Regions from separate parts of the Listeria sp. ILCC792 genome, predicted to be linked through region 1. Evidence: riboswitches for the same ligand, from Rfam matches in the RefSeq annotation. Region 1 holds a riboswitch; each other region holds the start of a gene.
What was found. Region 1 has a riboswitch for S-adenosylmethionine ahead of CFS60_RS09520 (homoserine O-acetyltransferase). Riboswitches for the same ligand answer to the same signal wherever they lie in the genome.
Positions count from the first base shown of each region.

Region 2: linked by a shared signal. The riboswitch ahead of metK (methionine adenosyltransferase) and the one ahead of CFS60_RS09520 (homoserine O-acetyltransferase) in region 1 are both predicted to bind S-adenosylmethionine.
Region 3: linked by a shared signal. The riboswitch ahead of CFS60_RS11800 (MetQ/NlpA family ABC transporter substrate-binding protein) and the one ahead of CFS60_RS09520 (homoserine O-acetyltransferase) in region 1 are both predicted to bind S-adenosylmethionine.

Region 1 is NZ_FYBO01000008.1:44,155-49,355, forward strand. It holds gene CFS60_RS09515 (Mur ligase family protein) at 1-312, shown strand, start outside; gene CFS60_RS09520 (homoserine O-acetyltransferase) at 309-1,418, opposite strand; SAM riboswitch class I at 1,520-1,619, opposite strand; gene CFS60_RS09525 (alpha/beta fold hydrolase) at 1,730-2,509, shown strand; gene CFS60_RS09530 (HdeD family acid-resistance protein) at 2,645-3,175, shown strand; gene CFS60_RS09535 (DeoR/GlpR family DNA-binding transcription regulator) at 3,304-4,056, shown strand; gene pfkB (1-phosphofructokinase) at 4,053-4,976, shown strand; gene CFS60_RS09545 (fructose-specific PTS transporter subunit EIIC) at 4,973-5,201, shown strand, end outside.
Region 2 is NZ_FYBO01000014.1:31,304-36,504, forward strand. It holds gene CFS60_RS13945 (hypothetical protein) at 210-347, opposite strand; gene CFS60_RS12600 (type I restriction endonuclease) at 418-1,476, opposite strand; gene CFS60_RS12605 (helix-turn-helix domain-containing protein) at 1,531-1,743, opposite strand; gene CFS60_RS12610 (hypothetical protein) at 1,874-2,182, opposite strand; gene CFS60_RS12615 (thiol-disulfide oxidoreductase DCC family protein) at 2,297-2,683, shown strand; gene CFS60_RS12620 (DUF3116 family protein) at 2,680-2,976, shown strand; SAM riboswitch class I at 3,026-3,129, shown strand; gene metK (methionine adenosyltransferase) at 3,237-4,448, shown strand; gene asnB (asparagine synthase (glutamine-hydrolyzing)) at 4,580-5,201, shown strand, end outside.
Region 3 is NZ_FYBO01000012.1:61,497-66,697, reverse strand. It holds gene CFS60_RS11810 (methionine ABC transporter permease) at 1-125, opposite strand, end outside; gene CFS60_RS11805 (methionine ABC transporter ATP-binding protein) at 118-1,137, opposite strand; gene CFS60_RS11800 (MetQ/NlpA family ABC transporter substrate-binding protein) at 1,150-1,968, opposite strand; SAM riboswitch class I at 2,140-2,250, opposite strand; gene CFS60_RS11795 (pyridoxal phosphate-dependent aminotransferase) at 2,403-3,584, shown strand; tRNA gene CFS60_RS11790 (tRNA-Asp) at 3,651-3,723, shown strand; gene CFS60_RS11785 (GyrI-like domain-containing protein) at 3,836-4,270, shown strand; gene CFS60_RS11780 (YafY family protein) at 4,305-5,201, shown strand, end outside.

The DNA.
Region 1 (5,201 bases):
TCGGTTTTAATCGTTGGGCAAATTGCGGATTTAGGGGAGAAAGGTCCTGAAGTGCACGTTAAAATTATGAAGGACGTGCTAGGCAGTGACGCCGATTATATTTTTGGTTATGGCAGCTTGTTTGAAGGTTTGTTTAAACAAAACCAAAATGAGCGAATTCGGTGGTTCAGCAATTTAGTGGACTTGCGAAGCCTCTTGCGCGACATTTTGACGGAAGATAGTTTGCTCGTGTTGAAGGGTTCTGTGACGGGTAGCGATTTCCATAAATTGGGTGGCTTGCTGAAAAGGGAATACCAAAAAAGAGAAGGCTAAAATGCCTTCTCTTCTGTTTTTTGAAGCAAAAACTCGGATAGGATTGGGGCGAATTTTGGGACTTCGGATTGGACTAAAAAGGCGTCGTGTCCGTAGTCGGAATCAATTTCGTGGTAGGAAACTGGGACGCCAGCTGTTTTTAAGAGTTCGAAATCGCGTCTTAGGTCGCGAATGCGGAAAAGCTGGTCGGACGTAATGCCAATTAAAAGGTAAGGCACTTGAATGTGCGTATAAGATGGCGCTGCCCCGTCTTGACTGCGGATGACATCGAACAGGTCAATCGCCTTTGTCAAATAAAGGTAGCTGTTAGCGTCAAAGCGTTCGACAAAGCTGTCACCTTGATATTGTAAATAGGATTCGATTTGGAAATGTTCTTTGGAGAAGGTGTCTTTTGAGCTTTCGTCCACTGTGAAGCGTTCAAAGCGCTGGGAGAAAAGTTCGCTTGTGCGATACGTCATCATGCCAACCATGCGAGCGGTTGCGAGGCCGCCTTCTGGTTGTGTGAGATAGTTGCCATCGTTGAATTCAGGGTCGTTTAAAATCGCCATTCGCTGGATAAGATTAAATCCGATGGCATCAGGGCTTGCCGCAAGTGGTGAGGCGATATTGATGACGGAACTGACGGCGTCCGAGTAGCTCACAGCCCATTCCGTTGCCTGCATGCCGCCCATTGATCCACCAATGACGGCTTTTAATTTTGTGATGCCAAGCGTTTTGATGAGTTCATATTGAACGCGAACGATATCTTTTACACTAAAACGTGGGAATGATAGGCGATACTGTGCGCCTGTGTCTGGATTGACGGACGAAGGGCCTGTCGAGCCGCTACAGCCGCCAAATACGTTTGTGCAAATAATAAAATAGCGCTTTGTGTCGAGTGCTTTTCCTGGGCCAATGTAATCGTCCCACCAGCCTGGTGCGTCAGTTTCGTGATGCTTCGCCGCATGGGCGGTTCCGGTAAGTGCATGTTCAAGCAAAATCACATTTGTTTTATCATCATTTAGTGTTCCGTAGGTTTCATAACCGATTTCAATCGGCTGAAGTCTTGCTCCGTTTTCCAAAATAAAAGCTTCTTTTTGAAATAATAATTGTTGTTTTAATCCCATTTTTAGACACCCTTTCATGAAGTTGATACGTGCGGAGCGTGCAAAAAACCCCTCCTAGCAAAAAATAAGCCAGAAGGGGTAGATATGTAAGAACGACTACCGACTTATCTTTCAGAATTAACTGCTGGAATTAGCACCGTGATCATTTGTCCGGTTGCTAAGGCTTCATCGGGCCAGTCCCTCCGCCTTTCTTGATAAGAAAACATATGAAATTAAGTTTAATCATAAGCGTGTTCAGACAATTTGTCAAGCAGGCGGAAAAGTTGTTTTTCTGTTTTTTAGGCTGATAAAATGGAGTAGGGGTGCTGGAAATGAAATTTAAGATTGTTAAACGAAAAATTCACGATATTCCAGTTTTGGAAATTACGAGTAAGACGAGCGTAGACAAGCCGCTACCTTTAGCGATTTATTATCATGGCTGGCAGACAAGCAAAGAACTCGTTTTAACACAGGGGAGAAAGCTAGCGAGTCGAGGGTTCAGGGTGTGCCTTCCGGACGCGCCAAACCACGGTGAGCGCCACCAAACTGTGTCCTCGGTCATTTCCTTAACATTTTGGAACAGCATTCAAGGAAATTTAGCAGAATACGAATTTATTCGCGACCATTATTTGGCGCAAAGTCTCACGACAGAAATTTTTGTCGGCGGCGTTTCGATGGGCGGCATTACCACGTGCGCGCTCCTAACGCATCACCCTGAAATCAAGGCAGCAGCTTGCATCATGGGCGAACCAAGCCCACTCAGTTTTCGCGCCCGCACCATTAGCCGGGCTAGTGAACGCCAAATTAAACTCCCGAGTGATTATGCGGATTTACTCGCTTGGCAAGAAAACTACGATTTGGATGGAAAGCCAGAAACCTTAGCGGGACGCCCGCTTTATATTTGGCATGGCACAGAAGACTGGAAAATCCCAATTGAAACCGTAAAAAACTTCGTCAAAAAAAATGCACCTAAGCCATACGGCGCAAATATTAAATTTGAAATTGGAGAAGGCGAAGGACATCTCGTTCAAATTGCCATTATGGATAAAGTGGCTGATTTTTTAGGTGGGGTCATAAAAGTTCAAAATGAAAAGAAATCATGGAAATCGTGAATTAAATTACACATAAAAAGTATAATTTTATATCTCTTTGTGACAAATATGTAAATTAAACTTAAATAGGTTTACACTTACGTAAAACGTGGTAAACTTATCTAGTGTTTACATAAATCATTAGGGAGGCAAAAAATGAAAACTTTTACTCGAATTTTATTACTAATTGCAGGAATTGCTATGATTGGCTTGGGAGTTTGGTTAATGTTCCACCCGCTTGTATCGCTATTAACATTTAGTTTTACAATTGCGTTTGTACTTCTAGTTTCAGGTATTTTTCATATTATTTCCTACTTTTCAAATCGCAAAGCGCAACATGTTTCTGGCTGGGTGCTAGCAGAAGGGATTTTATCTACTTTACTAGGTATCTTCCTACTATTTGACCAAATCGAAGGTGCTGCAACACTTGTACTTGTTTTTGCAATGTGGGTACTTTTTGCAGGTATTATGCGTACAATTGGCGCATTTGCTGCGAAACAAAACAACGTTCAAGGTTGGGGCTGGATTTTAACAATGGGTATTATCGGTATTCTTGTCGGTTTTATCGCGTTGTTCAACCCAGTAGTAAGCCTAGTTGGGATTGTATTTATTACAGGTACATTCTTTATTGTTGAAGGAATTGGCGCAATTTCTACTTTCTTCATCATGGGTAAAATGGATAAATAATTTCGAATACAAGGCGGTTGAGTATAGCTCAATCGCTTTTTTTGTGCACTCAAATGAAATGTTTTGAAAGAAAGTGATTGATTTTGACGGGAATAGATGTTATGATAACGGTGAACGGAGGGAATGAAATGTTAAATGCTGAGCGGAAAGAGAAAATTTTAGACATGCTGGAAAGCCTTGGTGTTGTAAAAATTTCAGAACTTGTAGCTAGTTTGAATTCATCTGAATCAACTATTAGGCGCGATTTGATTGAAATGGAAGAAGATGGATTACTAGAACGCGTACACGGCGGGGCGAAACTTTTGAAGCAACACAATTTGGAGCCAAGTATGGATGAGAAAACATTCAAACACGTTCATAGTAAGCAACAGATTGCAAAACGGGCAGCGGAGCTTGTTGCAGAAAATGATTGTATTTATTTAGACGCAGGTTCTACAACTATCGAAATGATTCCCTTTTTAGCAGATAAAAAAATTACGGTTGTGACGAATGGTTTAGGTCATGTTGAGCGGCTCGTCAATTTGCAGGTGGATGCTTATTTACTCGGTGGCAAAATGAAAGTGCATACAAAAGCCGTTGTTGGTGCGGTGGCGCTTGATAACATTGGAAACTATCATTTCGATAAGGTGTTCATTGGAGCGAATGCGATTCATCATGAATTTGGTTTTATGACGCCGGATACAGAAGAGGCGTTTTTAAAGCGCAAGGCGAGTCAGCTCGCAGGCGAAGTTTTCGTCGTAGCGGATCACTCAAAATTTGCGCAAGCAAACTTCGCAAAAATGTTCGAATTAAACGGTGCGACGCTCATAACGGATTACGTGCCGGTCAATAAAGCGGAGAGTTTTAGTCAAAAATTAAAAGTAATTGAGGTGGGGAAATGATTTATACGATTACGTTAAATCCGTCGATTGATTATATTGTGGAAGTGGCTGACTTGAAAATTGGCGATTTAAACCGAATGAAACGCGATTATAAGTTGCCTGGCGGGAAAGGGATTAATGTTTCTCGGGTTTTAAATCAACTCGGTGTGAAAACGATTGCAAGTGGATTTTTAGGCGGTTTCACGGGTCGCTTCATCGCAGAATGGCTGACAAAAGAAGGCATTGCAACTGATTTTGCGGATATTGCCGATGATACGCGAATTAATATTAAATTGAAGGCTGGGGACGAAACGGAAATTAACGGCCTTGGTCCTGACATTACAGAGGCGGAAGTGGCAGCGTTTTTTGCGCAACTTGAAAAGGTGCAAGCAAATGATGTGGTTATTTTATCGGGCAGTGTACCGCCGTCGCTTGGCGCGAATTTTTATGACCGCATCATTCAGTTGTGCCTAAAAAAAGGCGCCGAGTTTATGATTGATACGACAGGCGCCGAACTGCTTCGAGCACTTTCAAAAAAACCAATTTTAATTAAGCCGAATCATCACGAGTTGGCAGAATTATTCGGCGTACATTTCGAATCAAAAGAAGATTTAATCCCGTATGGTAAAAAGTGTCTTGAACTTGGTGCAAAACATGTTATCGTATCGATGGCAGGCGACGGGGCGCTACTTTTCACGGGCGATGATGTGTATTTTGCCGAACCGATTAAAGGGCAAGTGAAAAATTCTGTAGGTGCCGGGGATTCCATGATTGCGGGGTTTGTTGGAACTTTTGCAGAAACAGGGGATCCAGTACGCGCGTTTCAATTTGGCGTAGCAACAGGAACAGCGACAGCCTTTTCAACGGATTTGGCGACAGCAGACTTCATTCAAGAAATTTTGCCACAAGTTAATTTAGATAAAATGGAGGGGACGAAATGAAAATAACAGATTTGCTCAGTAAAGATGTCATGATCATGTCGCTTAAGGCGACGACGAAAGAAGCGGCCATTGATGAGATGATTGATTCTCTAAAGCGTAACGGCAAAATAAACGATGCTGCTTTATTCAAAAAAGAAATTATGAAGCGGGAAGCTGAGAGCTCAACGGGAATTGGCGAAGGCATTGCGATGCCGCATGCGAAAACGAAAGCCGTTAATACACCCA
Region 2 (5,201 bases), on a different contig from region 1:
GCCGTTAACTGTCTCACCATAAAAACATAAATTCTATTACTAAATTAGCATAAAATTTTTAAAATGGCAACTCAATTTTTTTAAGAAAATATCGCTAGAATAGGCATAAGATTAAGTAAAACAAGCCCTAACAAAACAGAGATGACAATTTTTATAACAAGTGGCTTTTCACTTTCTGCTTTTTTCATGTGGAAATCCTCCTTTGATGATTACTTTTTCCAATGAACAAATTCATTTTTTAGCGGCATATAAGTGGCCGTCTTTTTCTTGTAAACTTGAAGCGCTACAATAGCTCCTAAAGTTGCAGGAAAAACGATTGCCATCACAATCAGCAATGTTTGCTTCATGAAAATCGCCCCCTAGGTAGTGAATTATTATAGTATTAGTGTACCACATGCTTTGCCTAAGTAGCTATTTTTATAAATATTTTTCAACAATGGGTGTGATTTTTTCTTTATAGTTAAAAATATCTGTGACATTCACTAGCTCAAGTTCAGTTTTCTTTTCATCATTTAAAATAATAAACTTACGGGAGTTATTAATATAAAGTCTAAGAATCCATTTACGAATATTATCATCAATGAGAATGTTGAAATATGATTTGTTATCTCTGTAGTAAAGTCGTTCCAAATCGATTGAATCTTTTAATACTAGTTTCGTTGTAGCAAAAGCTTCAATTTCTTCTTCGGTTGTTATAGTTTCTTTTTCGTTTGTTTCATGTAGACTAGTTTCTTCATCTTCTTTGCTTAAGTTTACAGAATTATTTAGGGCAGCATTTAACTTACTATTCACTTGTTCAGAAATAAATTGTCTAAATCCTTTTTTGATAACTGGTGTGAATTTATCAATTACAGCTTTTGACTTTTTCCCCTCATAAATTTCGGTCATAATAAATTTTACAAACTCTTCACTAGGGTCATTTAATTGTTTGGTTAGAAATTCTTTTATAGCTCCAAGATATTTAAGATCAGAAGCTGCTTTCGAGATATTGATTAGGTCAAATTGTTCTTTATGAAACTTGAAAATTTCAGCTTCTTGTCCATCTTTTAATTCGGTTAAGTGAAACGAGAAGAAAGGTTTACTATCCATTTTATTCGTTTCATCTAAATCAGTATAAAAACGATATTCGTTACCATTTGTCAATATTCCGATTTTAGCAGAGGTTGTCCCAAAATATCGAAACAGTTGAGAATCGTGGTTGTTCAATTTTTCATTGATTGATTTAGCTTCAATTAAAATAAGTGGTTTCCCATCTTCTAATATGGCGTAATCTACTTTTTCTCCCTTTTTTATACCTACATCAGCAATGTATTCTGGTGAAAACTCTAAGGGATTGAAAATATCATAACCTAGAGTTTGAAAGAAGGGCATAATTAATGATGTTTTTGTGGCTTCCTCTGTAGTAATATTTTCCTCTAATTGCTCTACACGTGCGCTTACAGAAAAAAGTGTCTTAGAAAACTGTTCAAAATCCAATATCCTTCATCTCCTATTATTATAATGTGATTATTTTGATAGTCAAAAGCATGTTTAGGATGTATTGCTTTTCCCGAGTAAATAATCTGTACTTACGTCATATAAATCAGAAAGTTTTACAATCATTTGGGCATCAGGTTCACGTGTCCCGTATTCCCAGTTAGCATAAGTACCTAAATTTTTCAAACCAAGCTTATGTATAACCAGCGTTTTTGTCCAACCTCTGTCTTCGCGTAAGCTTGTGAGTCGTTCACTTAAAATGGTCATACTGGTACCTCCCTCATAGTTAGAATTATACAATATATAAACAGAAAATATAGTTTGTTAAACGAAAAGTGTAACATCTTAAATTGTATTAAAATATTACATGACACTAAAAAAACCGGTTATGCTAGATTTAAGCATGACCGGTTTTTTTAGTTGCCTTTTTCTTAGGCGTATTTGATTTTCTTTTAATGAGTGAAATAAGGCTGATGATGAGGGAAATGACGTATTCGCCAAAGCTTGCTAAGAATAATGCAATTGCAATTTCGGTTTGTTTCATACCACCACCATAAAAGCTGATAAAAAATATGATGCCACTGGCTACTAAACCTACCGTCGCCAAAAAGTACTTAAACCAGCGCCATTTCACAATGAATTCAAATAAAAGCAGAGCCGCAACAAAGCCTGCAAAAATAATTAAAGTTAGTGGAATTAATGTCATGTTTCTTCTCCTTATCGTTAATTTCGAATATATTTTTCTAATTTTAACCATTCTATCATACCACAGGTTTAAAAATATGATAAGGGGAAAGAAAAATACTAGGAGGTTTTGTCGATGAAAGATATCGTTTTTTATGATGGAAATTGCGAATTTTGCAAGGAAGTCAAACGAATAATGATGAAATTAGACAAAAAAGGCCAGCTAAAATGGCAGCCGCTTCAAACATACAAAGGGAGCTATTTTTCAGCAAGTGAACTACACGAACAGTTGCATGTTATAAGCGAAAATGGGCGTATTTATCGCGGCTTTTATGCCGTACGCAAAATCCTCATGCGCTTACCTTATTGGAAATGGCTAGCTGTAGCCTTATATCTTCCGGGAATTCCTTTTTTTGGCAGAAAAATATATCGCTTAATTGCGCGAAAACGTGGTAGAATAATGTATTATATTAGAAAATATCTGCCGCATAAAAATGTGAAGTGTTTGAAGAGGGAAGCGTGAATAGTTTGGAAATGCCATTTAATTTAGCCTTTAAAATTATTGAAAACGTCTATAAAAGTGAATCGAACATTCATGAACTTGTCAACGATCGTTCAAAATCAGGTAGGATGAATTTGCCAAGTAAAACGGATTTTTTATGGACGATTTACCAACTAGAAGAAGCCGGATATGTTTTTCGCTACCACAGCAACCACGGCATCCGTTACAGCAGAACAGAAAAAGGCGATTTATTATATGAAAAGTACAAGGATGTGCCACCAAATGAATGGCCGGAATTTTTAACAGTAAATTAGGGTTGCAACGGTATGTTCCGTATGTTATTCTAAAAAAGAACGAAATCAACTCTTATCCAGAGCGGTAGAGGGACTGGCCCTTTGAAGCCCAGCAACCTACACTTTTTGTTGTAAGGTGCTAACCTGAGCAGGAGAAATCCTGACCGATGAGAGCGAAGGTACGAACTTTCAAGCCTTTTCTCTATGCCTGTCTATGTAGAGAATAGGGCTTTTTTTCTTGCCATACGCGGATGGAAGAGATTAAAAGGAGGAACTATCAAATGACTGAAAATCGTCATTTATTCACGTCAGAATCTGTTTCTGACGGGCACCCAGATAAAATTGCAGACCAAATTTCTGATGCAATTTTAGACGCTATTATCGCAAAAGATCCAGATGCGCGTGTCGCTTGTGAAACGACCGTGACAACTGGACTCGTTCTTGTAGCAGGTGAGATTACAACATCTGTTTATGTGGACATCCCGAAAATTGTTAGACAAACGATTAAGGAAATCGGCTATACGCGTGCTAAATATGGTTTTGATGCAGAAACATGTGCCGTTTTAACAGCAATTGATGAGCAGTCGCCTGACATTGCGCAGGGCGTTGATGAATCTTTGGAATCGCGAAACGGAGAAAAGGAAACAGATTTACTTGCGACTGGTGCCGGCGATCAAGGCTTGATGTTCGGTTTTGCGACGGATGAAACAGAGGATTTAATGCCGCTACCGATTCATTTAGCGCATGCGTTATCACGAAAAATTGCTGAGTTAAGGAAATCCAAAACGCTTGATTATTTGCGCCCTGATGCCAAAACACAGGTGACTGTAGAATATGATGAAAACAACCAGCCTGTGCGCATCGACACGATTGTCATTTCTACGCAACATCATCCTGAGATTTCAAATGACACGATACGTGAGGACATGCTTAAAAAAGTCATTCATGCGGTCATCGAGGAAAACTTGTTAGACGCGGAAACAAAATATTTCATTAACCCGACAGGTCGGTTTGTTATTGGCGGCCCGCAAGGCGATGCGGGGCTCACTGGGCGGAAAATTATCGTAGACACTTACGGCGGTTATGCAAGGCACGGCGGCGGCGCTTTCTCCGGTAAAGATCCGACCAAAGTTGACCGTTCCGGTGCCTATGCAGCCCGTTATGTGGCTAAAAATATTGTAGCAGCTGGACTGGCGAAAAAGGTAGAAGTACAGTTAGCCTACGCAATTGGCGTCGCACACCCAGTTTCGATTTCTATTGAGACCTACGGAACAAGTGACTATTCTGAAAAAGATTTAATTGCAGCTGTACGTGCCAATTTTGATTTGCGTCCCGCGGGGATTATTAAAATGCTTGACTTGCAACGCCCAATTTACCGGCAGACAGCAGCATTTGGACATTTTGGACGTTCTGATTTAAACTTGCCGTGGGAGGAAACAAATAAAGTAACCGACTTAAAGGCTTTCTTAAATCAACTTGCAAGTAAACTATAATTTCGAAACGCTGCTTCTTTTAGCGGCGTTTTTTTATTATTGAAACTGTGCAAATCGTCGTGCTTTATGATATGATAGACGTTGTGTAATTGAGAAATCAAATGAAATTTAAAATAGAGGAGAATGTCAGAATGTGTGGATTTGTAGGATGCGTTCATGACCGCATTGCTGAAATTACTGGTGAAGAAAAACAAACGTTTATAGAAATGAATGATATGATTACCCATCGTGGACCTGATGATGAAGGATACTATACCGATGAGCACGTTCAGTTCGGGTTTAGACGTTTAAGTATTATTGATGTGGAAAACGGTCACCAACCGTTAACGTACGAAAACGAACGTTATTGGATTATCTTTAACGGAGAAGTTTATAATTATGTGGAACTTCGTGCATCACTTAAAGCAGACGGCTTATCGTTTGAAACCGAAAGTGATACAGAAGTTATCATCGCTACATATGCGAAATATAAAGAGAAGACTGCCGAAAAACTGCGCGGAATGTTTGGCTTTGTCATTTGGGATAAAGTGGAAAATACCGTTTACGGCGCGCGTGATCCATTCGGAATTAAGCCATTCTTTTATGCAGAAGAAAACGGCAAACTTTATATGGGTTCGGAGAAAAAATCGATTTTACACGCACTGAAAAATAAAAAATTAGATGAAGTTTCCTTACAAAATTATATGACGTATCAATTTGTGCCAGAACCTGACACACTTACGACGGAAGTCAAACGTCTACTACCAGGACATT
Region 3 (5,201 bases), on a different contig from region 1:
ACAAGTAAAATACCAAGTGGTAGACCGACCAAAATGGAGATGACGAGCGTGATGCTTGTCATTGTAAGGGTTTCTAGAAATCCAGTCCAAAGGGTGTCGCCCCATTCGTTAAAAAAATCAACCATTTTGTTGCACCTCCGAAACGACTACGCCTTGTTCGCGCAAGTACTCAATTGCTTTGTTATATTCGGCCTCATCACCTTTTAAATGGACTAAAAGTTTGCCAAGGGTATCATTTTTCAGGTGATCAATTCCCCCCGCCAAAATGCTCGGCAGGCAATCAAATTTCCGGGATACAAGCGCAAGGGCAGGCTCATCAGAACCTTCGCCAATGAAATGGAGTGAAACCAATTTACCTGTTTGCTTATATTTTTCTAACACATCGGCTGGAATTTCAAAACTAGCCTCTGAGCCAACAAAACGTTTGGTAGTCGGGTGTTTTGGCTTCGTGAATACATCTAAAACAGTGCCTTCTTCAACAATTTGCCCGTTTTCCATCACAGCAACGCGGTCACAAATGCGCTGAATGACATCGAGTTCATGCGTAATAAGGAAAATCGTAATGCCGAGTTCGCGGTTGATTTTAAGTAGCAAATTTAAAATGGCTTCGGTCGTTTCAGGATCAAGCGCACTCGTCGCCTCATCACTAAGTAAAATTTCAGGTTCATGAGCAAGCGCTCTCGCAATGGCAACACGCTGCTTTTGACCGCCAGAAAGTTGGGCTGGGAAATTTTCTTTTTTATCCGTAAGCCCGACAATTTCTAAGTATTTTTCAACACGTGCTGTAATTTCATCGCTTTTTAAACCTTCAAGTTTAAGCGGTAGCGCGATATTTTCATATACAGTGGCCGTTTTAAGTAGATTGTAGCCTTGAAAAATCATTCCGATTTTACGTCTCGCGAAACGCAAGTTTTTCGCCGAAAGTTGTGCGAGATTGTCGTTTGCAATATGCACAGTACCTTCAGTTGGCTGTTCTAAAAAATTAATACAACGAACAAGCGTACTTTTTCCAGCGCCGCTATAACCCACAACACCGTAAATCTCACCTTTTTGGACGGAAAGCGAAACGTCCTTCACCGCCTGAACGCTTCGCCCGTTAACATTAAAAGTCTTGCTGACATGTTCTAGTTTAATCATGGTTACATCTCCCTAAAATGCAGGTACAACAGACCCATTAAATTCTTTTTCAATGAAGCTTTTAATTTCATCAGAATGGTAATATTTTTTAAGTGTATCGACAACTTCATCATCTTTATTTTCAGTTCTTACGACAAAAACATTTGGGTACGGATTGTCTTTCGTTGGTTCATGGAAAATCGCATCATCATTAATGGTGAGTCCAGCGCCCATCGCAAAATTGGTGTTGATGGCAGCTGCTTTTACTTCACCAAGTTGCGCTGGAATTTGCGAAGCTTCAAGTTCGATGATTTCTAAATCGAGCGGGTTTTCCGCGATATCTTTTTTCGTTGCTTTTTCTTCCACGCCGTCTTTCAACTTAATGACACCAGCGTCTTCAAAAAGTTTTAAGCCACGATATTCGTTCGAAGGATCATTTGGAACCGCAATTTTATCCCCCTTCTTAAGCTCTTTGATGTCTTTAATATCTTTGGAATAAATGCCCATTGGGAAAGCAACTGTCTTAAAGACTTGGTCGATTTTGTAGCCTTTATCTTTTTTCTGTGCATCTAAAAACGGAATCGTTTGGTAGTTATTCGCGTCTAAATCCCCATCGTTTAGCGCAGTGTTTGGCGTGTTATAATCGTCAAACGTTTTAATTGTGATGTCCAGCCCGTCTTTTTTAGCTAACTTTTTCACTTCCTCCGCAATTTGTTGGTGAGGTCCACCCGTTACGCCAATTGTAATCTTTTCCGTGCTTAACGTTTCGGATTTCCCGCCACCACATGCAGAAAGTGCAAGTAGTGCCGCGCCAGTAAATGCAATCAAAATTCCTTTAGTTCTCTTTTTCATTAAAAATTCCTCCCTAAATGTGTCTAAATTTAAATTTTTATAAACATTCTAGCTTGAGAGTGTGGACACAGCGTTTCGCCTTGTATTTATGTACTAGAAAAGTTTTTAGCACATAAATAAACCCCTCTACCATAAGAATAGAGAAGTTGAATGTGTTGCCTATTCGAACTCCTCTCATCTACCAAAATGGCTATACCATTTTGCTGGAATTAGCACCTTCACTTCAAAAAGTTAGGTTGCCGGGCGTCATCGGGCCAGTCCCTCAGCCTCTCTCGATAAGAGAACTACATTATAAAAACTTGTTACGTAAAAATATACCGATTTTTAAGGTGATTGTCAATGCTTTTTTAATGTTTTTTATTTCTAGACTAGACAAAATTGCTAGAAAACTTTAAGATATTTAACAATGAAACATAAAACGGGAGGCGTACGAAATGAGATTTTCTAAAAAGCTCGAAAATTTGCCAGAGCAATTTTTTTCAAAATTAGTACAAAATGTAAATCGCAAAATTGCAGAAGGGCATGATGTCATCAATTTGGGACAAGGAAATCCAGATCAGCCTACGCCGCAAAACATCGTAGAAGCACTAAAAAATGCCGCAGATGATGTGCAAAACCACAAGTATTCTTTGTTTCGCGGCAAGGCAGAACTGAAAGAGGCGGCTGCCAATTTTTATAAAAAAGAGTACGGGGTGACGCTAGATCCTGAAAAAGAAGTGGCCATTTTGTTTGGGACGAAGACGGGGCTTGTGGAGCTGCCGATGTGTCTGCTTGACCCCGGCGAAAAAATGCTCCTGCCTGACCCTGGCTACCCAGATTACTTGTCTGGCGCGGTTTTAGCGGACGCCGAGTATACATTAATGCCTCTTTTGGAGGAAAATCAATTTCTACCGGATTATGCTTTGATAGATGAGGCGACGCGGTCAGATGCGAAGTTGATGTATTTAAATTATCCGAACAATCCAACGGGCGCTATCGCTACAGAGAAGTTTTTCGAAGACACCGTCTCGTTTGCTAAGGAAAATGAGATTGCCGTCGTGCATGATTTTGCTTACGGGGCTATCGGTTTCGGCGCCAAACCAATTAGTTTCCTCCAAACAGAAGGGGCGAAGGATGTCGGAATTGAGCTATACACGCTATCCAAAACATACAATATGGCCGGCTGGCGAATTGGTTTCGCTGTCGGGAATGAAACGATGATTGAAGCCATCAATTTAATCCAAGACCATCTGTATGTGAGTCTTTTCCCTGCCATTCAGGATGCGGGGATTGAAGCACTTAGAGGCTCCCAGGAAGCTGTCAGAAAGCAAAATGAGCGTTACGAAAGTCGAAAAAATGCCTTTTTAGACGCGTGTTCGGAAATCGGCTGGGAAGCAGTCATTCCAAGGGGCTCGTTTTTTGCTTGGATGAAAGTGCCCGAAAACTTCACGAGCACAAGCTTTACAGAGCATTTGCTCGAAAAAGCTAATGTGGCGGTGGCCGATGGAAGTGGCTTCGGCGAGTGCGGAGAAGGTTACGTCCGAGTGGGCCTTCTAATGGACGAGGAGCGACTTAGGGAAGCAGTAAGCCGCATTGGGAAATTAGATTTATTTAAAGCAACGACTTATAGCCTCTAAAAAATAGTTGACGATTTTTGGCAAGCATGGTTTAATGGTGAAGTGCCCTTTTTAAGGTGCTCACTTGGTTCCGTGGTGTAGGGGTTAACATGCCTGCCTGTCACGCAGGAGATCGCGGGTTCAAATCCCGTCGGGACCGTTTGAATTTTAAAAAGTTTGTAGACTTTGTCGTCTGCAAACTTTTTTTATTACCCTGACAAACTGTTGTCAGAGCCCGGTGCTATACTGGAGCTGAAAGGGAGGTAATAAAAATGAATTATCAAGTTAGCCATTTTGAAGAAATAAAAGTGACTGGAGAACACGTGCACATTAGTAATGATGACCCGAATATGAGTGAGAAATTTACGGAACTTTGGCAAGGGTTTTATCAAAATCATGCTACAATGGATATGGAAACAAAAGTATACGGTGTGTATTTTAATTTTGAAGGTGATTATGAAAAACCGACTTCCTTATCGTATGACGTGCTGGCAGGTGTAGCTACGGCAGACGGGGAGGTCACAATTCAAAATGGAAAATATGCCCGCTTTACAGTGGTTGGAAATCCAATGACGGCGCCAGCAGCACTTTGGCAGGAAATTTGGCAGACGCAATTGGAGCGCACTTGCGTGACGGATTTTGAATTATATTATCCCAATCCAGATATTGAAAAAACGCGGATTGAAATTTATATTGGAATAAAATAAACACGCTATTTTAAACGAGAGGGGAAAGCCGTTCATGCGTTTTAATCGAATGTTAGCCATTGTGTTGCTGTTAGTCAGCAAACGGAAAGTGACAGTTCAAACTTTGGCCGATTTTTTTGAAGTATCAGAACGAACCATTTATCGCGATTTGGAAGCACTAGATTATGCTGGTATACCGATAATTTCGACACCGGGGTTTAATGGTGGGATTAGCATTATGGAGAACTACTATTTGGATAAACAATTGTTTTCCTCGCTCGATTTTAAATACGTGCTGCTTTCGCTTTATCGGTTGAATATTGAAAATGACCCAAATAAAACGGCAATTATTGAAAAGCTACAATTGCTGTTCGATGCCGAAGAATTACAACAAATTGAACAGCATGCACATCAAGTTGTGGTGGATTTTTCGTCTTGGCAAGGCACCAAAACGGATGACGCGAAATTTATGCGCATCCAAGAAGCCATAAAAAGCAATCACCAACTAATGTTCACATACACCAAATTAGATGGGCATAAGAAGCAACGCATGATTGAACCCTATCAATTGCTTTTCAAAAGTGGCCGCTGGTATTTAAGTGGTACAGAAGAAGGCGCTCCAAAATTGTTTTTGCTAGACCGAATCAAACACATCGAACTAGGTCAACCATTTAATCCTAATCTAGCGTATTATGAACGCGATTTCATTTGGCGAAAGCAGAATATGCTTGAATTTGTGTTGCGAATTGATCGCTCGATTTTTCATATTTTTGAAAGCTGGCATCAAGTGGAAATTATAGAAGAAGCGGAGCCATTTTTACGGCTGAAAATTATTGCCGAACATAATGCTTGGCTGGAAACATTTATTTTAGGCCTCGGCAGCGCCTGCATCGTGGAAAGCCCAGCTTCACTACGCGCCCTAGTAAGCGCGCAAATTTCGGACATGTATAAA